Regions from separate parts of the Pseudactinotalea sp. Z1748 genome, predicted to be linked through region 2. Evidence: riboswitches for the same ligand, from Rfam matches in the RefSeq annotation. Region 2 holds a riboswitch; each other region holds the start of a gene.
What was found. Region 2 has a riboswitch for S-adenosylmethionine ahead of ACO0LU_RS15860 (methylenetetrahydrofolate reductase). Riboswitches for the same ligand answer to the same signal wherever they lie in the genome.
Positions count from the first base shown of each region.

Region 1: it holds a riboswitch for S-adenosylmethionine, as region 2 does, so the genes downstream of both, ACO0LU_RS04510 (O-succinylhomoserine sulfhydrylase) here and ACO0LU_RS15860 (methylenetetrahydrofolate reductase) in region 2, are expected to answer to the same signal.
Region 3: it holds a riboswitch for S-adenosylmethionine, as region 2 does, so the genes downstream of both, ACO0LU_RS14055 (hypothetical protein) here and ACO0LU_RS15860 (methylenetetrahydrofolate reductase) in region 2, are expected to answer to the same signal.

Region 1 is NZ_JBMPQB010000002.1:44,192-51,136, forward strand. It holds gene ACO0LU_RS04485 (hypothetical protein) at 1-293, shown strand, start outside; gene ACO0LU_RS04490 (hypothetical protein) at 332-835, shown strand; gene ACO0LU_RS04495 (hypothetical protein) at 832-2,292, opposite strand; gene ACO0LU_RS04500 (alpha/beta fold hydrolase) at 2,303-3,385, opposite strand; gene ACO0LU_RS04505 (NAD(P)H-dependent glycerol-3-phosphate dehydrogenase) at 3,496-4,557, shown strand; SAM riboswitch class I at 4,698-4,788, shown strand; gene ACO0LU_RS04510 (O-succinylhomoserine sulfhydrylase) at 4,794-6,017, shown strand; gene upp (uracil phosphoribosyltransferase) at 6,098-6,733, opposite strand.
Region 2 is NZ_JBMPQB010000008.1:46,651-53,595, forward strand. It holds gene ACO0LU_RS15845 (hypothetical protein) at 1-102, opposite strand, end outside; gene icmF (fused isobutyryl-CoA mutase/GTPase IcmF) at 221-3,463, opposite strand; gene ACO0LU_RS15855 (MarR family winged helix-turn-helix transcriptional regulator) at 3,517-4,035, opposite strand; SAM riboswitch class I at 4,188-4,288, shown strand; gene ACO0LU_RS15860 (methylenetetrahydrofolate reductase) at 4,347-5,267, shown strand; gene metE (5-methyltetrahydropteroyltriglutamate--homocysteine S-methyltransferase) at 5,344-6,945, shown strand, end outside.
Region 3 is NZ_JBMPQB010000006.1:140,263-147,207, forward strand. It holds gene ACO0LU_RS14030 (hypothetical protein) at 1-229, opposite strand, end outside; gene nadD (nicotinate-nucleotide adenylyltransferase) at 226-900, opposite strand; gene ACO0LU_RS14040 (hypothetical protein) at 932-1,093, opposite strand; gene ACO0LU_RS14045 (glutamate-5-semialdehyde dehydrogenase) at 1,303-2,595, opposite strand; gene ACO0LU_RS14050 (cytidine deaminase family protein) at 2,722-3,132, shown strand; gene ACO0LU_RS14055 (hypothetical protein) at 3,143-4,147, opposite strand; SAM riboswitch class IV at 4,432-4,545, opposite strand; gene proB (glutamate 5-kinase) at 4,677-5,822, opposite strand; gene obgE (GTPase ObgE) at 5,917-6,945, opposite strand, start outside.

The sequences.
Region 1 (6,945 bases), on a different contig from region 2:
TCGTCAGCTCGATGGTGCTGGTGGATGACCAGGGCCGCCAGTTCGAGGTATCCGGGCGAGCCCCCACCGGGTTGTGGCTGGCCGAACCGGACCTGTGGCAGCGCGGTGAGGTCGCTTTCGAGGTGCCTGCCGACGCCCTGGGGGAGATGGCCCTGGAGATCTACGTCGAGTCGCGCTGGCTGTATGCCCCGGTCCGGTTCGGCCGGGCGCAGGTGTACCTGGACCCCGGTGACGTCGAGCCCGGTCCGGTGGAACTGGCGCGCCGCGAGCTGCTGCCGGGGGGCCGGCGATGAGGGCGGGCCGGGTGTGGTCGCGCCGGGCGGTGGGCGTCATGAGTGCTCTGCTGGCGATCGTCGCCCTCGTTGCCGCGTGGCAGACCAGTACGCACTTCCGGGCCGCCTGGGACTCCCGGCCGCGCGTGGCGGTGGTGCCCGACGAGGACGGTGTCGCCGAGGCCAACGGGCTGCGTGCCTCCGTGGCCGATGTGGCGCTGCTGGAGTCGGTGCAGACCTGGTCCGAACAGGTCAGCCCCATGGACGGGCACAACTACTGGCACATCGCGCTGCGACTGCACATCGAGCACAGCGAGGTGGCCAACTGCCGGGTATACGTGGAGGACACGCAGGGCCGGCTCTACGAGATCGGCCGGCACGTGCCCACCGGGGTGGAGGGCTACACCTCCGTGCCGACCTGTCAGGACGAGGACGGCACGAGTGAGGTCGAGGACGTTCAGCGTTTCATGGTCCTGATCCCCGATGACGCCCAGCCCCGGTACATCCGGGTGCAGAGCCAGTTCCACCTCAACCCCGACTACGTGGAGTTACCAGCGGGCTAGCCGGGGGACGGCGCCGATGTGGCCGGTGGTGGGATTTCCGGGCGCGCCGGCTCCGACGGCGGGGGTGGTGGCACCGGCCGCGGGGGACCGCCGGAAAGGAGTTCGGCCGGTTCGGGCCGCGGAAGCCGGGCCAGGTCGGTGGCCCAGGTGGGGGAGCGCGGCGGCAACCGCAGCCAGGAGGGCGCCCCGAATTTGGTCAGCAACGCATCGGCGCTCGCGGCCAGCAGCGCGGTGGACAGGATCAGCACCAGCGTGTCGTTGAGCATGGCGATCGGCGCGGACAGCGAGCGCCACTGGGCACCGTCGAGGGGGGGAGCAACTCGTCCGGCCACACCCCACACCAGGTAGTGCAGTTGAGAGATACTCACGTAGGCCAGGCAGAACGTCAGCACCGGCGTCCATCCGGCCTTGAGGATCATTGCGGTGGCACCGATCAGGGCGGTGAACCGTCCATCGGCGGCCCCGAGAAGTTTCCAGGCCCGCACGATCGGCGCCATCCCCACCCGGGCAGCCACCCTGGCGAAGGCGGCGCTGGTGCGGCGCAGCCGGATGAGGTCCTGGACCCCGACCACGTCGGTGGCCTGCACCCCGTAGACGATCACGCCGATCGCCAGCCACGACACCGGCACCAGGATGGCGGTGACCGCCCCGGCGAGGACGAGTTGGGTCCACTCCAGCGCTGCGGGAGCCACCAGACCGAATGCCGGCCAGAAGCCCTCGATCCAGCCCCCGATATCGCGCAACCACTGTGCTACCTGGCGCCCGCTCCACCAGGCCCGGAACTCGGAGGCCACGTAGGTCACCACGTAGGCACCCAGCACGATCCAGACGATCTCGGCGTAGCCCACCACCACCTGCAGGCCCATCCGGCGCCGGTCCTTGTTGCTGCGCCACAGGGTGCGGGTCCGCACCAGGCGGATCCCCGTTACCCGCACCAGCACGGCGGTGAAGACCACCAGCAGCACCGTCACCGACTCCGCCACCGGGAGACGGCTGACGGTGTCCAGATCGGCGAGATCCTCGGTGCGGCCCACATCGTCGTCGAATCCCCTGCTGACGTAGGCACGCATGTCGTCCTCCAGGCCGCCGCCGCTCTGGTAGACCACCAGGAACGGCACCAGGACAGCGGCCACCGCTGCCATCAGGTCCGCCAGCGGAGAGGCGTGGCCGGACCGGCGGCGCAGCACGAGCAACATGCCCACCACCGCCAGCATCGGCACGAATGGCACCAGTGAGAGCGCCAGTAGCCCCGGCACCGCTCCGGCGCGGGCGATCAGGATGACCAACTCCATCAGGTAGTGCTGGGCCAGGTGCGCGGCCAGGGCGATCAGCGTCAGCGGCAGCCAATGGTGGCGCAGCAGCGCGCCGGTGTTGCGCAGCAGGTCGAACCCGAGCAGCACCGTGGCACGGGTGTGGGGCGCCGAGCGATCTGCGCTGGGATCGGCGTGCTGGGCCATGCGGGTGACTCTAGCGACGCACGGAACCACGACCGTCTCGCACCGTTCGTTGCGGCGGTGAGCGGGTCCAGCGTGGCCGGCGGAGTTGGTCGTCGGTCCAGTCCAGGACGGCTTGGGTGTACTCGGTCCGCACGGGTTCGGCGGACAACGCCAGGTCGTGCCGACCGCCCTCGAACTGGTGCACCCGCACATGCGTGCCCAGGAGCGGGGCGGAGCGTGTCATGTCCTCCACCTTCAGCACCGCATCGGTACGGGCCAGGTCCTCCGGGCTCGGGCGTGTGGGATGACCGGAGGCGCCGCTGGTGCACACCAGCACCGGGGCAGTGATGTCCAGACCGCGCCGGACCCGGTGCTGGGCCCGGACCACCGACGCGAGCCAACCGGCGCGCACCGGGAAGGCCGCGAGCGGTTTCCAGTGGAGGTTGTAGTCGAACTCGCCATCGGATTCGGCGTGCACGCTGCGCCCGTAACCCTCGTCCAGGGTGCTGACCACCAGGTGCGGGGCGACCCGGCCCAGGATCCTCACCAGCGGCCGCAGGAGACGGCGCGCCGGTGCCGGCCGGTTGAGGTCGAACCACGGGCTGTTCAGCACCACCGCGTCGATCAGGGCGGGGTTGCGGTCGGCGTACAGCGCGGCCATCAGGGCGCCGGTGGAGTGGCCTACCAGCACCACCTGAGCAACCCCGGTGGCGTGGATGGTACGCACGGCGGCGGTGATCTCCTCGGCGTGTACGCCGATCCCGTTGGACCAGCCGGGCCGGCGCCCGGTGCCGATGGAGCGGCCGTGGTCGCGCAGGTCCAGGGCGTAGAAGTGGTATCCACGCGCGGCCCAGGCAGCGCCGTGCTCGGCCTGGAAGAAGTAGTCGGCGAACCCGTGCAGATACAGCACCGCCGCCTCAGGGTGACGGCGACGGTCCGTTGGCCCCGCCCGGTGGCGCACCAGGGTGGCAACCGGGGTTCCGCAGCCGTCGGGACGCAGGCTGAGGGTGCGCGCCCGCCAGGGCTCTCCGAGGACGTCGGGAACCCAGGTGCCTTCATCACCGGAGGCCCCGTCGTCGTCGGCCGGGTACGAGGTATCGGGAGAGGTGCTCACCACCCCATCCTCACACCTGAGCCGCGGGCGGGTGGTGAGTACGCTGGTTCCAGCCAGAACTCGGCACGCGCACGCGGGGTCGAGTGCCGCGACCGAGGAGGAGATAACGCATGAGTGCTGTGGCGATCCTGGGGGCCGGCATCATGGCCTCCGCCCTCACCGTGCCGCTGACCCGCAACGGGCATCGGGTCCACCTGGTGGGCACCCACCTGGACACCGAGATCATCGACTCCATCCAGCGCACCGGCGTGCACCCGCACCTGGGGATCGCGTTACCGGAGGGGGTCACGGCCTTCCAGCTGGAGCAGGCGCGGGAGGCGTTCGAGGGGGCCGAGGTGGCCATCAGCGGGGTGAACTCCTTCGGGGTGGCCTGGGCCGGGCAGCAACTGAGCGCTCTGCTGCGGCCCGGGATGCGGGTGCTCTCGATCACCAAGGGCATGGACGCCGATGAGGCGGGGAACCTGCGCATCCTCCCCGAGGTGCTGATGGAGCAGGTGGGCGCCGAGTTGTCCGGACAGGTGACGTGGTCGGCGATCGTGGGACCCTCCATCGCCGGGGAGGTCGCGGTGGAGCACGACACCGCCGTGGTGTTCACCGGAACCGATCAGGAGTCCCTGGACTCCTTGGCGCGTATGTTCCGCACCGACTCCTATCACGTGTGGACGTCCACCGACCTCATCGGGCATGAGGTCGGCGCCGCCACCAAGAATGTCTACGCCTTCGCGGCCGGGTTCATGGAGGGGCTGCTCGACGCCGCCGGCATGGGCGCCGCGCAATACCGCCGGTACAACTACGGAGCCGCGGTGTTCGCCCAGGGCACCCGGGAGATGCTGCGGTTCATCGAACTGCTCGGCGGGGACCGGGAGACCACCACCGGTCTGGCCGGTGTGGGAGACATGTTCGTCACCTCCATGGGTGGACGGAACGTGCGGGCCGGTCGCTACGTGGGGTCGGGGGTGCCGTTCTCGGAGGTGCGCGACCAGCACATGAAGGGCGTCACCTTGGAGGGGGCGGCCGCGATCGAGGTGATCGGGGCGGCGATCGAGAAGCTCACCGAGCGCGAGGTGATCGGGGCCGCGGAGTTCCCGCTGCTGCGCCACCTGTACGGGATCATCGCCCACGATGAGCCACTGGCGATGCCGTTCGAGGACTTCTTCGGCGGGATGCGCTGACGCGGGGTTCACGCGCGCTGCGGGGGTGACGCGCAGCCGGCGTCGCGGCCTGCCGGCGTCGTGCACTCTGGGCGTCTCGCAGTGTGGGACGGCCCGGGGTCGACGTTGGCCGGCCCGGTGTCGGGACGTAGCGTGGCGCGCGACCATCCAGAGCAGCCGAGAGATCTGGCTCGACGACGCTGCAGCAACCCCCGCCGGCACGGACGGTGCTACCGCCAGGAACGATGGAGGCAGCCATGAGCGATCCACAACCCCGATGTTCCCTGCCCGAGGGTGTGGGAGCGGCCACCGTGGGCGTGCGCGGCGGCCAGCAGCGCACCGAGTTCGGCGAGATCGCTGAGCCGATGTTCCTCACCCAGGGCTACGCCTACGAACGGGCCGCCGACGCCGAGGCGGCCTTCGCCGGTGAACTCGACATCTTCACCTACTCCCGCTACTCCAACCCCACCGTTGCCGCATTCGAGGAACGGATGCGCCTGCTGGAGGGAGCGGAGGCCTGCTACGCCACCGCCAGCGGGATGTCCGCGCTGTTCGCCGCGATCGCCCCGCTGGTGAAACAGGGCGGGCGGATCGTGGCCGGCAGGGCGCTGTTCGGGTCCACCTTCGTGGTGCTGGACCAGATCATGGGCCAGTGGGGGGTCAGCACCGACTACGTCGATGTCCACCGGATCGAGGACTGGGAGCGGGCCCTGGCCACCCCGGCTGACCTGGTGCTGTTCGAGACCCCCTCCAACCCGATGATGGACCTGGTCGATATCGCTGCGGTCTCACGGCTGGCCCACCGCGCCGGTGCGCTGGTGATCGTGGACAACGTGTTCGCCACTCCGGTGCTGCAGCGGCCCCTGGAGTTCGGCGCCGACATCATCGTGTACTCGGCCACCAAGCACATCGACGGGCAGGGCCGGGTGATGGGCGGGGCGGTGCTGGGCCCGCGCGAGATCATCTGCGGCCCGGTGCAGGACTTCATTCGAAACACCGGTCCCACCCTCAGCCCGTTCAATGCCTGGGTGCTCCTGAAGGGCTTGGAGACGCTCGCCCTGCGGGTGCGGGCCCAGAGCGCGGCGGCGCGGGAACTGGCCACGTGGCTGGAGGGGCATCCCGGGGTGGCCTCGGTGCGGTACCCGCTCCTGGACTCCCACCCCCAGCAGGTGCTGGCCAAGGAACAGATGAGCGGCGGTGGGACCGTGGTCACCTTCGATGTGGCCGCCGACGGCGCCGGTGCTGCCGAGCAGGTCAAGGAGCGCACCTTCGCGGTCCTGGACGCCCTGCGGATCGTGGACCTGTCCAACAACCTGGGCGATGTGAAGTCGATGGCCACCCACCCGGCCACGACGACGCACCGCAAGCTGGGTGCGGCCGGTCAGGCCGCGATCGGGGTCACCCCCGCCACCGTGCGCCTGTCGGTAGGCCTCGAGGACGTGCCGGACCTGCGCGCCGACCTCGACCAGGCCCTGCGCTGACTTCGCGGCAGATGCCCTGACCTCGGGTGCGAGGTGGCGCGCGATCACGGTGGATGCCGCGAAGTCAGCGGGCTCTCGGGTCAGACGACGCCGTAGAGGCGGTCGCCGGCGTCGCCCAGGCCGGGCACGATGTAGGCCTTCTCGTTCAAGCCCTCGTCCACCGCGGCAGTCACGATCGTCACGTCCGCGCGATCCCCCACAGCATCCTCCACCGCGCCCAGCCCTTCGGGTGCGGCGAGCAGACAGATTGCGGTCACGTCGCGGGCACCGCGTTCGAACAGGTACTCGATCGAGGCCACCAGGGTGCCGCCGGTTGCCAGCATCGGATCCAGCACGAAGCACTGCCGCCCGGTGAGGTCATCGGGCAGCCGGTTGGCGTAGGTGATCGCCTCCAGGGTGTCCTCATCGCGCTGCAGGCCCAGGAACCCGACCTCCGCGGTGGGCAGCAGCCGGGTCATCCCCTCCAGCATGCCCAGTCCGGCGCGCAGGATGGGCACCACGATCGGCTGTGGATCGGCCATCCTGGTACCGATGGTGGAGGTGACCGGGGTGGAGATCCGCACCGGCTCGGTGCTCACCTCCCGGGTGGCCTCATAGGCCAGCAGGGTGACCAGCTCCTCGGTGAGTTGGCGGAACGTGGGAGACGGCGTGCGCTCATCCCGCAGGGCCGTGAGTTTGTGGGCGATCAATGGGTGCTCGACTACGTGCAGGCGCATGACGCCCAACCTACCGACCAGGCACACTGGCCACCATGACAACGGGCCCTCAGCAATCAGGTTCGGATCACACCGGCACCGCTCCGACCGCGGGTGCAGGTGCCGACCGCAGTCGTGGGGGTGGTGCCGACCGCGGCGATGGGGGTGCGGCCGGCAGGCGTGGGGGTGCGGGACGCAGCCGCAGCCCGGGTGCCGATCCCACTGCCGATCCA
Region 2 (6,945 bases):
CCGCAGGCCGTCCTCGTCCCCGCCGATCAGGTGCAGGACCGCGTCGCGTTCAGCGCGCGCCTCGGCCTCGGTGGTCTCGGTGTGGTCCCTGTGCTGTGTCATGATTTCCTCCGCATCCGCGGGCGATCGGCGCCGGCGTCCAGCCGATGCCATCTGCCTCCAATGTCGCACCCGCTCAGCATGCACCCCGGCACCGACACTCCGCCGGAAGCGTTCTGTTTCACACGTTGCGCCGGTACTGGCCGCCCACCTCGAAGAATGCCTCGGTCACCTGCTGCAGGGAACACACCCGGGCCGCGGCCATCAATTCGGCGAAGGCGTTCTCGCCGGTCACCGCCACCCGCTTGAGCCGCTCCAGCGCCTCGGTGGCCTCCTCGCGGTGGCGCTCCTGGAAGTCGGCAACACGCTCCAACTGGGAGCGCTTCTCCGCTTCGGTGGCGCGGGCCAACTCCACCGTGGCGTCCTCGGGCTCTTCCGAGGGCGGACGGCGGAAGGTGTTCACGCCGATGATCGGCAGCGTGCCGTCGTGCTTGCGGTGTTCGTACAGCAGTGATTCGTCCTGGATCTTGCCGCGCTGGTACCCGGTCTCCATCGCGCCGAGCACGCCCCCGCGTTCGGAGATCCGGTCGAACTCGGCCAGCACGGCTTCCTCGACCAGGTCGGTGAGTTCATCGATGATGAACGAGCCCTGGTTGGGGTTCTCGTTCAGCGCCAGCCCCCACTCGGAGTTGATGATCAACTGGATCGCCAGCGCCCGTCGCACCGACTCGGCCGACGGGGTGGTCACCGCCTCGTCGTAGGCGTTGGTGTGCAGGCTGTTGGCATTGTCGTAGATGGCGATCAGGGCTTGCAGGGTGGTGCGGATGTCGTTGAAGTCCATCTCCTGGGCGTGCAGGGAGCGCCCCGACGTCTGCACGTGGTACTTCAGTTTCTGGCTGCGCTCCCCGCCGCCGTACTTCTCCCGCATCGCCACCGCCCAGATGCGGCGGGCCACCCGCCCGATCACCGAGTACTCCGGGTCCATCCCGTTGGAGAAGAAGAAGGACAGGTTGGGTGCGAAGTCGTCGATGTCCATCCCCCGGGCCAGGTAGGACTCCACGTACGTGAACCCGTTGGCCAACGTGAACGCCAACTGGCTGAGCGGGTTCGCCCCGGCCTCGGCGATGTGATAACCGGAGATCGAGACCGAGTAGAAGTTGCGTACCCCGTTGTCGATGAACCACTGCTGGATGTCGCCCATCATCCGCAGCGAGAACTCGGTGGTGAACAGGCAGGTGTTCTGCCCCTGGTCCTCCTTGAGGATGTCGGCCTGCACGGTGCCGCGCACGTTCGCCAAGGCGTGCCCGCGTAACTCCTCGGCTTCGGCGGCGCAGGGCTCGCGCCCCTCGTCCTGGCGGAAGGCGTCCAGTTGCTGGTCGATGGCGGCATTGAGGAAGAACGCCAGCACGGTGGGTGCCGGCCCGTTGATCGTCATCGACACCGAGGTCGCCGGCGACACCAGGTCGAAGCCGTCGTAGAGGGCCTTCATATCCTCCAACGAGGCGATCGAGACACCGGAGGTGCCGACCTTGCCGTAGATATCGGGCCGGGCGGCAGGGTCGTGACCGTAGAGGGTGACCGAATCGAACGCGGTGGACAGCCGAGTGGCCGGCTGGCCCTCGGAGAGCAGTTTGAAACGCCGGTTGGTGCGGAAGGCGTCGCCCTCACCGGCGAACATCCGGGTCGGATCCTCATCGGCTCGCTTGAACGCATAGAGCCCGGCGGTGAACGGGAAGCGCCCGGGCAGGTTCTCCCGGCGCCAGAAGCGCACCATGTCCCCGGCGTCGCGGAAGCGCGGCAGCGCCACCCGGGGCACCTTCGTGCCGGACAGGGATTCCCGGGTCAGGCGGGTGGTGATGTCGCGCTCGCGCACCCGCACCGTGTGCTCGCTCCCGGAGTAGACCTGCACCGTCGCCGGCCATTGCTGCTGCTGCTGGAGCACCTCGGCCGGCAACGCCCGGCGTGCGTCCTCGGCAAGCCGGGCCACGTCGTCGTGCGCTTTGCCTGCCGCGGACAACTCCTCGAGCGCGAACTCCAGGTGCTGCACCCGGCTGGCCGCATCGGCGTAGGTCTCGGTGTCGGCATGGTAGCCCCGGACCGTCTCGGCGATCTCGGACAGGTAGCGCACCCGGGCCGCGGGGACCACCGGGGTGATCATCGAGGAGTACTGGACGTCGACTCTGGGCAACGCGCCCTCGCCCACCTCCAGCCCGCGTTCGCCGAGCCGGTCGCGCAACTCCTGGTACAGCGCCGTCACGCCGTCGTCGTTGAAGGTGGCCGCGGAGGTGCCGTAGACGGGCATGTCCTGCGGTGTGGAACCGAAGGCCTCCCGGTTGCGCACCATCTGGCGGCCCACATCGCGCAGCGCATCCATCGCTCCGCGGCGCTCGAACTTGTTGATCGCGACCACGTCGGCGAAGTCGAGCATGTCGATCTTCTCCAGTTGGCTGGCCGCTCCGAACTCCGGCGTCATCACATACAGCGACACATCGGCCAGCGGAACGATGCCCGCGTCACCCTGCCCGATCCCGGGGGTCTCGACGATGATGAGGTCGAAACCCGCGGCCTTGAGGATCTCGAGGACGGCCGGTACCGCCTCGGGCACCTCGCTGTGCCCGCGGGTCGCCATGGACCGGAAGTAGGTCTGCTCACCGCCCAGTGCGTTCATCCGGATCCGGTCGGCCAGCAGCGCACCACCACCCTTGCGGCGCGTGGGGTCGATGGCCAGCACCGCGATGCGTAACCGGTCGCCCTGGTCCACCCGGAAGCGGCGCAGCACCTCATCGGTCAGGGACGACTTGCCTGACCCCCCGGTGCCGGTGATACCCAGCACCGGCACCGGATTGCGCCCGGCGGCCTCGGCGTACCGGCCTCGGTCGGCCTCGCTGATGCGCCCCAGTTCGGCGCCGGTCACCGCCCGGGCCAGCGCGGTCCGGTCACCGGCCAGGACGTCGTGGACGTCGGCTCCACCGAGTTCCCACAGGTCGACGTCGGCCTGTTCGATGACCTGGTTGACCATCCCCGGCAGTCCGAGTCGTTGACCGTCCTCGGGGGAGAAGATCGTCACTCCCGATTCGCGTAGCCGAGTGATCTCCTCGGGCACGATCACGCCGCCCCCGCCACCGACCACCTTGATGTGGCCGGCACCGCGCTCGGCGAGCTGGTCGACGAGGTACTCGAAGTACTCCACGTGCCCGCCCTGGTAGGAGGAGACGGCAACCGCCTGGACGTCCTCCTCCAGGGCGGCTTCGGCGACCTCCTGCACCGACCGGTTGTGGCCCAGGTGCACCACCTCGGCGCCCTGGGACTGCATGATCCGGCGCATGATGTTGATCGAGGCGTCGTGCCCGTCGAACAGGCTGGCAGCGGTGACGACGCGGACCGGGTGCTCCGGCACATGCAGGGGTCGTGCGTGTTCGGTCATGGCGTCCTCGGCTCACCGTCGGGTGCATCTACTCCAGATACTAGGACATCCAACTATTCCTCGATAGGGGGTGGCTGCACCTGATCGCCGCCGTCGGCGCGCATCAGGCCCAGCAACTTCGTCAGTTCCCGAACCTGTTCGGGCGGCAGACCGGGCCGGGCGAAGACCTCGGCGTTGAGCGCGCTGGTCGCCTCCTCCACGGCCGTCCTCCCGGTGACGGTCAGGGAGGCCAGCACGACCCGGCCGTCGGAGTTGCTGCGCACCCGCTCCACGTAGCCCTGCCGCACCAGCCGCTCGACCAGGCTGGTCACGCTGGTCGGGTGCACCTGCAGCAATGAGCCCATCCGGGACATCGCCATCTCCCCTCCGGCGGCGAACGACAGTAACCGGAGCACCTCGTACCGGGCGAAGGTCAACTCCATCGGGCGCAGGACCGCATCGATGCGCTCGGCCAGCAACTGGTTGACCCGCACGATCGAGGTAACCAGGGCCATGCCGTCGGCGGCTTCGGCCCAGCCGTGCCGGACCCACTGTTGATGGGCCTGATGGATCGGGTCCCGGTCGGCGCGCACGCGACCACCCTACGGCGCAAGCCGAGTGCGCCCCGGGGGCGTTGCGGAGTGCTCACGAGCGTCACGGCGCCAGCCAGACCGGAATCTCAGGGGATGAGACAGGCGGGCTTTACTCTTGTGCCTGCCAGGCAGCAGGCCCGTAGTCTGGCTACCGACCATCCAGAGCGGCCGAGAGACCTGGCTCCACGACGCCGCAGCAACCCCCAACGGAAGCCTCCCGCGGGAAGGGTGCTCACGCCAGGACCGATGGAGTTCTTCATGCAGGCATCCCCCGACGGGCGCATCCGATGAGCACGGCTAGCCTTCTTCGTGTGCCCTCCGACCGACCGACCATCTCCTTCGAGCTCTACCCCCCGCGCTCGGAGAAGGGTGAGCGCGTCCTGGTGCGCACCCTCGCGGAACTGGCCGCGGCACAACCGGACTTCTTCTCCATCACCTACGGCGCGTCCGGCTCCACCCGGGAGACCTCACGGGAGTTGATCCGGCGGGTCGTCACCGAGACCGAGGTCACCCCGATCGCCCACCTGACCTGTGTGGGGGCCTCCGAGGAGGAACTGCGCGGGGTGATCGAGGACCTGCTCGACGAGGGGGTGCGCGACTTCCTCGCCCTACGCGGGGACCCGCCCGCGGGGCAACCGGACTGGGAGCCGCACCCGCAGGGGCTGACCCGCTCCAGCCAACTGGTGCGCCTGCTGCGGTCCATCGAGGCCGAACGGTTCGGCGATGCCGGTGCCACCACCGGGCAGGTGAACCCGCTGAGCATCTCGGTGGCGACCTATCCCGGCGCACTGCGCGACAAGACCGGCAACCCGGTGGTCGACCCGCGTGACATCGCCGCCCTGGTGGAGAAGCAGGAGGCCGGTGCCGACTTCGCGATCACCCAGATCTTCTACGACGCCGGGCACTACGCCGCGTTGCTGGAACAGGCCCGATCGGCCGGGGTGCACATCCCGATCCTGCCGGGGGTGATCCCGTTGACCGACCCGCGCCGGCTGCGCAAACTGCACCAGCTCACCGGCGTACGCCCCCCCGAGGAGCTGTTGGCCACGCTGGATGGAGCTGCCTCCAAGCAGGAGGCCTACCGGCTGGGCCTGCGGGCCACCCGCTCGCTGGTCAACGACATCCTCGCCCTCGGGGCACCCGGCCTGCACGTGTACACCTTCAACACCGCCACGCCGGCACTGGACCTGCTCTACGGGTCCGGGCTGCGTCCGGTTCCCACCCTGGCCTGAGCCTCGGCGAGGAGCGCACCCGCCCGGCCCCGCCGTCGTCGGCTTGATCTTCAACCGCACCCGAACAGGAAGTCTCATGACACAGCACACCCCGTTCCCCGCCGCCACCATCCTGGGCTACCCCCGGATCGGCCCGGATCGCGAACTCAAACGAGCCGTGGAGTCCTTCTGGGCCGGCCGCACCGACGCCGCCGAACTGACCGCCTCCGCACGCGCGCTGCGTGCGGACCTGCGCTCCCGCCTGCGCGGCCTGGGTCTGGACGCCCAGGACGCCTCGATCCCCTCCGACTTCACCTTCTATGACCAGGTGCTCTCGGTGGCCGCACAGGTGGGGGCGATCCCGGAGCGGTTCGAGGACCTGCGCGATCAGAACGGATCGCTGGACCTGGCCGGGTACTTCACCGTGGCCCGCGGGGAGGGTGACCGGGCACCGCTGGAGATGACCAAGTGGTTCGACTCCAACTATCACTACCTGGTGCCCGAGATCGGCCCGGAGACCACCTTCGATCTGGTTGAGACCCCCAGCGTGACAGCGTTCACCGAGGCCGCCGAGGACGGCGTGATCACCCGCCCGGTGCTGGTGGGTCCGATCACGTTCCTGCTGCTGTCCAAGGCCAGTGAGGCGGCCCCGGACGGCTTCAACCCGCTGGACCGTATCGATGACCTGACCGCGGTGTACGCCCGGTGGCTGGCCGCCTTCGCCGAGGCCGGTGCTCCCTGGGTGCAGCTGGACGAGCCGGGGCTGGTCTCCGACACCTGGCCGATCTCCCGGGCCGAACTCGGCGAACTGGTCTCCCGGGTCTACACCACCCTGGCCGGGGCGAGGCAGCGACCGGCGCTGTTCGTGGCCGCGCCCTACCACCGGCTGGGCAGCGCGTTCACCCCGTTGGCGGCCAGCGGGGTGGAGGCGATCGGGCTGGACCTGGTGCGCGGGGACATCCCCGACGGCGTGGCGGGCGCGGACCTGTCCGGGGTGACCCTGGTGGCCGGGCTGGTCGATGGGCACAACGTGTGGCGCACCGACCTGGACACCGCCCACGAGAAACTCACCGCCCTGCGCAGCGCTGCCGGGCCGGAGGCCACCGTGGCGGTGTCCACCTCCACCTCGCTGTTCCACGTGCCGCACACCGTGGCCGATGAACCCCAGCTGCCCGAGCAACTGCGGTCCTGGCTGGCGTTCGCCGATGAGAAAGTCGGTGAGGTCCGGGCCCTGGCGGCCGGGCCCGAGCAGGCCGCCGAGGCGTTCGAGGCCTCCCGCGCGGTGCGGGCCGATCGGGCCGGGGCCGAGGGGGTCAGGGTGTCCGCGGTGCGTGAGCGCACGGGCCGGCTGTCGAAGGCCGACTTCGCGCGCAGCGATTACCCCACCCGACAGGCCGCCCAGCGGGCGGCACTGGACCTACCGGAGTTGCCGACGACGACGATCGGGTCGTTCCCGCAGACCGCCGAGGTGCGGCGCGCCCGGGCGCAGGCACGACGCGGCGACATCACCGGCGAGGAGTACCTGGCGGCGATGCGCGCCGAGATCGACCGGGTGATCGCACTGCAGGAAGAGTTGGGCCTGGACGTATTGGTGCACGGCGAGCCCGAGCGCAACGACATGGTGCAGTATTTCGCCGAGAACCTCGACGGTTTCGCCGTCACCCAGAACGGGTGGGTGCAGTCCTACGGATCACGGTGC
Region 3 (6,945 bases), on a different contig from region 2:
CGGCCTCGATCCGCGCGAACTCCGAGGTGGGTACCAGACCGTCGGGCCCATAGGTCAGGGCACCGCTGGCCAGCGCCTCATCACGGGCGCGCCGTTCGCGCCGTGTCAGGGGACGCTCCTCCGCCCGGCCCGCCGCGCGGGCACGGGCCCGCTCGGCCTCACGCCGTCGGCGTCGCTCCCCCAGACCGGCCGTGGTGGTGTCCTCGTTCGGGTCGACAGGCTGGTTCACGCCGAGGTCACCGCCACCGCGTCACTGTCCCTCCCGTCAGTGCGGACACCCAACTCCGGCCGGTGGAACGTGGCCGGGTCGCGGTACAGGCCGTGCTTGGCGATGTACTGCACCACGCCGTCGGGTACCAGGTACCACACCGGCTTGTTCTCCGAGACCCGTGCGCGGCAGTCGGTCGAGGAAATCGCCATCGCGGGAATCTCCAGGAGGGAGTACTCACCATCGGGCAGGTCCTGACCGCTGAGTTCGTGCCCCGGGCGGGTAACTCCCACGAAGTGGGCCAACTCCCACAGTTCCGGGGAGTCCTTCCACTGCAGGATCTGGCCCAGCGCATCGGCGCCGGTGATGAAGAACAACTCCGCTTCCGGGAAGGTCTTGTGCAGGTCCCGCAACGTATCGACGGTGAAGGTCACCCCGCCCCGGTCGATGTCGACCCGGGAAACCGTGAACCGGGGGTTGGAGGCGGTAGCGATCACGGTCATCAGGTACCGGTGCTCGGCCAGGGTCACGTCGCGGTCCGACTTGAAGGGTTGCGCGCCGGTGGGCACGAAGATGACCTCGTCCAGATCGAACTCGTCGGCCACCTCACTGGCGGCAACCAGGTGACCGTGGTGGATCGGGTCGAACGTGCCGCCCATGATCCCGATCCGGGTGCGCGTGGGTGTGCTCACGTCAACTCCGACACTGTGTAATCGGGCAGCCTCACTTGTGACGCTGGCGGGTACCAACCGAGCGGAAGGCGAGCGTCACCAAGAGCAGGAACATCAAGATGGTGATGGACACTACTCCGTACCCCACGGGCGGCATCGGCACGTTCGATGCCTCAGCGGCCAATGCGGTGAAGGTCAGCAGCGAACTGCTCATCGACTCCGGTCCTCTCTGTTCCTGGCTCTACAGCCACAGTTTCGCACGTTCCCGCCCGGGTTCCTACCACCCCGGTGATGCTCGCCATACCAGGGGCGCTGCGCCGTCGATCATCCGAGAGCCAACTCTACCGCCCCGCTGACGCCGCCCACCTGCCGGGCCACGCGGTCCGGGCAGGTCCTCAGCGGATGCGCCTCACCGTCAGCCACTCAGGTTCGGATATGCCCGTCTCCCTCCACCACCCAGGTGGTGGTGGTCAACTCGGCAAGGCCCATCGGTCCGCGTGCATGCAGTTTCTGGGTGGAGATCCCGATCTCCGCGCCGAGGCCGAGTTGGCCTCCGTCGGTGAACCGGGTGGAGGCGTTGACCATCACGGCGGCGGAGTCCACCTCGGCGGTGAACCGCGCCACACTCCGGGTGTCCGTGGTGCAGATGGCCTCGGTGTGCCCGGAGGAGTAGGTACGGATGTGCTCCAGGGCCGCATCGATGTCATCGACGACGGCCACGGCCAGGTCGGCGCTGAGGTACTCGGTGGCCCAATCCTGCTCGGTAGCCGCGATCACGTCCACATTGCCCGGGGCCAGGGCGCGGGTGCGCTGATCGCCATGGATCCGCACACCCGCGCCGTCCAGTGCGTCCAGCGCCGCCGGCAGGAAGTCCGTCGCGGCTTCGGTGTGCACCAACAGGGTCTCCAGGGCGTTGCACACCCCTAACCGGTGGGTCTTGGAGTTCAGCAACAGGGACAGCGCCTGATCCAGCGGTGCGCCAGCATCGATGTACAGGTGACAGTTGCCCACCCCGGTCTCGATCACCGGCACCGTGGACTCGGTCACCACCGTCTGGATCAGTCCGGCCCCGCCGCGGGGGATCAGTACGTCGATGAGCCCACGGGCCCGCATCAGCGCCTGGGCGCCAGCGCGCCCGTAGGCGTCAATGGACTGCACCAGGTCAGCGGGCAGGCCGGCCTGCTCCAGTGCCTCACCCAGGACCGCCACGATCTCCTGGTTGGACTGCGCGGCGGCCGAACCCCCGCGCAGCACCACCGCGTTCCCGCTCTTGAGTGCCAGGCCGGCGGCATCGACGGTGACGTTCGGGCGTGCCTCGTAGATCATGCCCACCACCCCCATGGGCACCCGCACCTGGCGCACCCGCAACCCGTTGGGCAACGTGGACCCGTGCAACACCTCCCCCACCGGGTCCGGCAGGGCCGCCAGGTCCCGCAACGCCTCGGCGATCCCCTCGACCCGGCCGGCGTCCAGGGTGAGCCGGTCCAGCAGGCCCGGGCTCATCCCGCCGGCCTCCTCCCGGCGCACGTCGACATCGTTGGCGGCCACGATCCGCTCGGTGGCATCCACCAACGCATCGGCCATCCGGTGCAGTGCGGCGTCCTTGGTGGCCCGGGTGGCCCGCGCCAGGGCGCGGGCGGCCACCTTCGCGTCGGTGGCCACCTGCTGGACCTGCGCCGTCACGTCCGCGGCGGGCTGCGCCGTCGTCTGAGTCATGCAGCCAAGCCTACGCCGCCGCCGCGATCCCAGGCTGCGGCCGGTGCGCTGCGACCGTCGATCCGGGCCCGTCCGCCACGGGAACCGGCGAGGGCTGCCACACCGGTTCCCCCTAGGATCGTGCTTATGGACACCGCGTCGTTCTCCTCCCTGATCGCTTCGGCCCAGGAGTACCTGAACCCCAGCGAGGCGGAGGACCGGAAGTCGGGTGATGTCGCAGCCACCCTGGTGACGGCCGCCGGCGCGCGGTACTCAGGGGTGTGCATCGACACCCCGTGCGGAACCGGCTTCTGCGCCGAACACGCCGCTATCGCCGCGATGGTCACGGCCGGAGAGTTCCGTATCGCCCAGATCGTGGCAGTGTGGCGCGACGAGGCCGGCACCCTGCACGTGGTCTCACCGTGCGGACGCTGCCGCGAGTTCATCCGACAGATCGACCCGGCGAACATCGACACCCAGGTGATCCTCGGCCCGGGGCGCTCGGCACCACTACGCGACCTGTTGCCCGAGAACGACTGGCCGGCCGGGACCGCCTGAGAAGGACGGCTCATCGCACCCGCTCCGGGGCACGCCGGGAGCGAGCAGGCGTCGCCGCGGGCGTGACCGGAGCCGTCGCCGGCGTACGCAGCCCGAGTTCGGTCAGCGCCGGCAGCAGGTTCTGGGCCAGAGCCACCACATCGGTGGGTACCGAGGCCGGCACCACGGTGAACCCGTCGGCTCCGCCGGCCCGGACCCACGCGTTCCAGAGCGTGGCGAGGTCCTCGGCGGTCCCGATGGTGCGCAGAGCCGGCAGGCCGGAAGGCAGTTCCAGTGAGGACAGCAGATCCCAGCGTGCCTGTGCGCTGGCCCGATCTGCGGAGATCACCGTGTGCACATCGACCAGCACCTTGACGTCACCGGGTGCCCGGCCCCACTCGATTGCCGCTTCACGGATCGCAGCCCGGGCGGCACGGGCCTCCTCCAGGGTTGCCACCGACAGCCGTGCCACGTCAGCACGGGCCGCAGCCAACTCGGCGTCCACACCGTTGCGCACCGGTACCACCACCAGTGGGCGGACTGGTTCGCGAGCCACATCATCCACGGTGCGCTTGCGGGGGGCGGCCACCGGCGCGTTCAGCACCGCATCCACCGTGCGCGCACCGGTGCCCTGGGCGGTGGCGCCGTGCTCGAGTTGCCAGCCCGCGCGCTGGGCACTGGCCCGGTGCACCGAGGCGATGGCACCAGCGACGTGTTCGGGGCGCGTGATCCCCAGCGGAACTGTGGCCACCAGGGCGGCCCGGGTGGTGTGCCGGGCAAGGCGGGAGGTGGCCAGTGCCCCGTCCAGCCAGGCGTCCCGGCGCCGCTTACCACCGAGCCGGAATGTCTCATCCAGCGAGATCAGGTCTACCCCGCCCCGGTCGGCGAGGGAGGCCAGGCCGGCCAGGCGGCCCATGATGAATTGCTCGGTCTCGGCGTTGCGCTCGCGCTGCCAGTCCCGGGGCGCGCCGGCATTGGACAGATCCAATCCGACCAAGGACGCGGTCTCGTTCACAGATGCAGGTACAGCAGACATGGGGTGCTCACTCTCGGTGCAAGAAGGGCTCAACATTGCTGCCTCAGCGCGGGTCGCACGCCCGGTGTGTCACGCATCGGGCTCAGGTGCGCACCGACCGGCTGAGGGGTGGCGCCGAGGGGCCGTCAGAGGGCCCGAGGCTGCCGGTTGAGGTGTCGGCTCAGGCCGACATGAAGCAGCAACACATCGCACACATCACACAGGAGACGTGGCGTCGCTGGTACGCAAGGGTCCTGTCGGTGTGCATCGCTGTCTTCATCCTTCTGTCTGCACCGCTGGGAGCGGTGATGCGCTTGCCGGGGGCCATGTGGCCCGCGGCCAGGTCATCTCCCGGAGCACCCCGCCGCGCGGGGGGTTGCCGGTCAGCAAGCCGGGACTTGGCACTGACGCTCTGAACCTGGGATCAACCTATGAGTCGGATAGTTGTCGTGTCAACTACCTAAGGGCCGGGCGCCTTCGGTAGCCAGGACGCGGTCCCCGTGCGAGAGGCCGGAGCGCGCCGTCGGCTGATGCGACCGCCTCCCCGGCCTCAGTCGGTGCGGTCCAGCACCACCAGGTCATCCCGGTGCACCACCGCGCGGGCACTATCCGGGCCGAACTGCTCCCGCATCTGCACCGAGGTGCGGCCCAAACGCGCAGGGAGTTCCTCAGCGCTGTAGGAGGCCAAGCCTCGAGCCACCACCCGGCCGGCTGGGTCCAGCACGTCGATCGGGTCGCCGGCGTCGAACTCCCCCGTCACGTCCACCACGCCGGCCGCCAGCAGCGACTTCTTCCCGGCAGTGATCGCCTGCACCGCACCCTCGTCGACGCTGATCGAACCTCCGGTGTGCGCCGCGTGAGCCAACCACAGCCGCCGGGCATTGGTGCGCCGGCGGGCCGGCTCGAACCAGGTGCCCACGTCCTCCCCGGACAACACGGCCCCGGCATTGTGTGCCGCGGTCACCACCACCGGGATCCCGGCGCCGGAGGCGATCGCGGCGGACTCCAACTTCGAGACCATTCCCCCGGTGCCCACCGCCCCGCCTCGGGCGGTGACCTCGATGCCCTCCAGGTCTCGCCGGTCACGCACGCGTGCGATCCGCCGGGCACCGGGCAGCCGGGGCGAGCGATCGTACAGGGCGTCGACGTCGGTGAGCAGCACCAGGGCGTCGGCTTTGGACAGGTGCGAGACCAGAGCGGCCAGCCGGTCATTGTCACCGAATTTGATCTCCTGGGTGGCCACGGCGTCGTTCTCGTTGATCACCGGCACCACTCCCAGCGCCAGCAGTCGTTCGACGTTGCGCTGGACGTTGCGGTGATGTGCCCGGCGCACCACGTCCTCCACGGTGAGCAGCACCTGGCCAACGGTGAGCCCGTGGGCACCGAACGCGCGCGTGTAGTGCGCCATCAAGAGCCCTTGCCCGACGCTGGCCGCGGCCTGGGCGGTTGCCAGGTCCCGGGGCCGGCCGGTGAGCCCGAGGACGCCCAGCGCCGAGGCGATGGCCCCGGAGGAGACCAGCACCACCTGCCCACCCGCGCCCCGGCGACCGGCCAGGACCTCAACCAGCGCGGTGAGCTTGTGTACATCCAGCCGCCCAGCCGCGTCGGTGAGCGAGGAGGAGCCGATCTTGACCACGACTCGTCGGGCGCGACCGGGGTCCCCCAGTTCACGCCGGTCCGTCACGGTCTTGGTCACGGCACCATTGTGGCGCACCCGATCACGATTCGGACGGGACCGTCCATCTACTGGGCGCCCCGGGCCCCGTTCGGTGCGCGCCGATGAGGTGACCTCACTGCTCCCGGTCGGTCCACAACTCCTCGCGAGCGGCAGCCTTGGCGTCCATCCGGCTGTGGAACTCCTCGCGTTTCTCCGCCCGCGTAGGCCGCTGACGCTCCTCCAGACGCACGTCGGAGCCGCGAGCGCCCAGCAGTTCGGGGCCGGTCATCATGGTCGGCTCCCAGTCGAAGACCACGCCCTCGGGGCCGTCACCGATCACGACCTCCGCACCCGGGGTGGCGCCCGCTTCGAACAGTGCCTCCTCCACTCCCAGGCGGGCCAACCGGTCGGCGAGGTAACCCACGGCCTCATCGTTGGCGAAGTCGGTCTGGCGCACCCAACGCTCTGGTTTGGTGCCGGTGATCAGGAAGTACTCGTGGTCACTCCTGCGCCGGGTGACGGCGAACCCGGTTTCGTCCACCGCGCGGGGGCGCAGCACCGTCGGGGTGGGCTCCGGCGACGGGGCGGCCTCGCGGGCCTGTTGCACGATCTCGGCCAGTCTGAAGGACAGCGGCCGAAGGCCCTTGCGCGCCACCGCGGAGACCTCGAAAACCTCCAGGCCACGGGCCTCCAGGTCGGGCCGCACCAGATCGGCCAGGTCCTGGGCCTCGGGCACGTCCACCTTGTTCAGCACCACCAGCCGGGGGCGCTGCGCCAGCGGCACCCGGCCGCCTTCGATTCCGACATCGGCACTGTAGGCATCCAGTTCCGCCTCGATCGCGTCCAGATCGCTGATCGGGTCCCGGTTCGGCTCCAGGGTGGCGCAGTCCAGCACATGGACGATCACGGCACACCGCTCGATGTGTCGCAGGAACTCCAGGCCCAAGCCCCTGCCCTGGGAGGCGCCGGGGATCAGCCCGGGCACGTCGGCCATCGTGAACCGGGCCTGTCCGGCCTGGACCACTCCCAGGTTCGGTACCAGAGTGGTGAACGGGTAGTCGGCGATCTTGGGCCGGGCCGCGCTCATCGCCGCGATCAGGGAGGACTTGCCCGCCGAGGGGAAGCCGACCAGAGCCACATCGGCCACGGTCTTGAGTTCCAG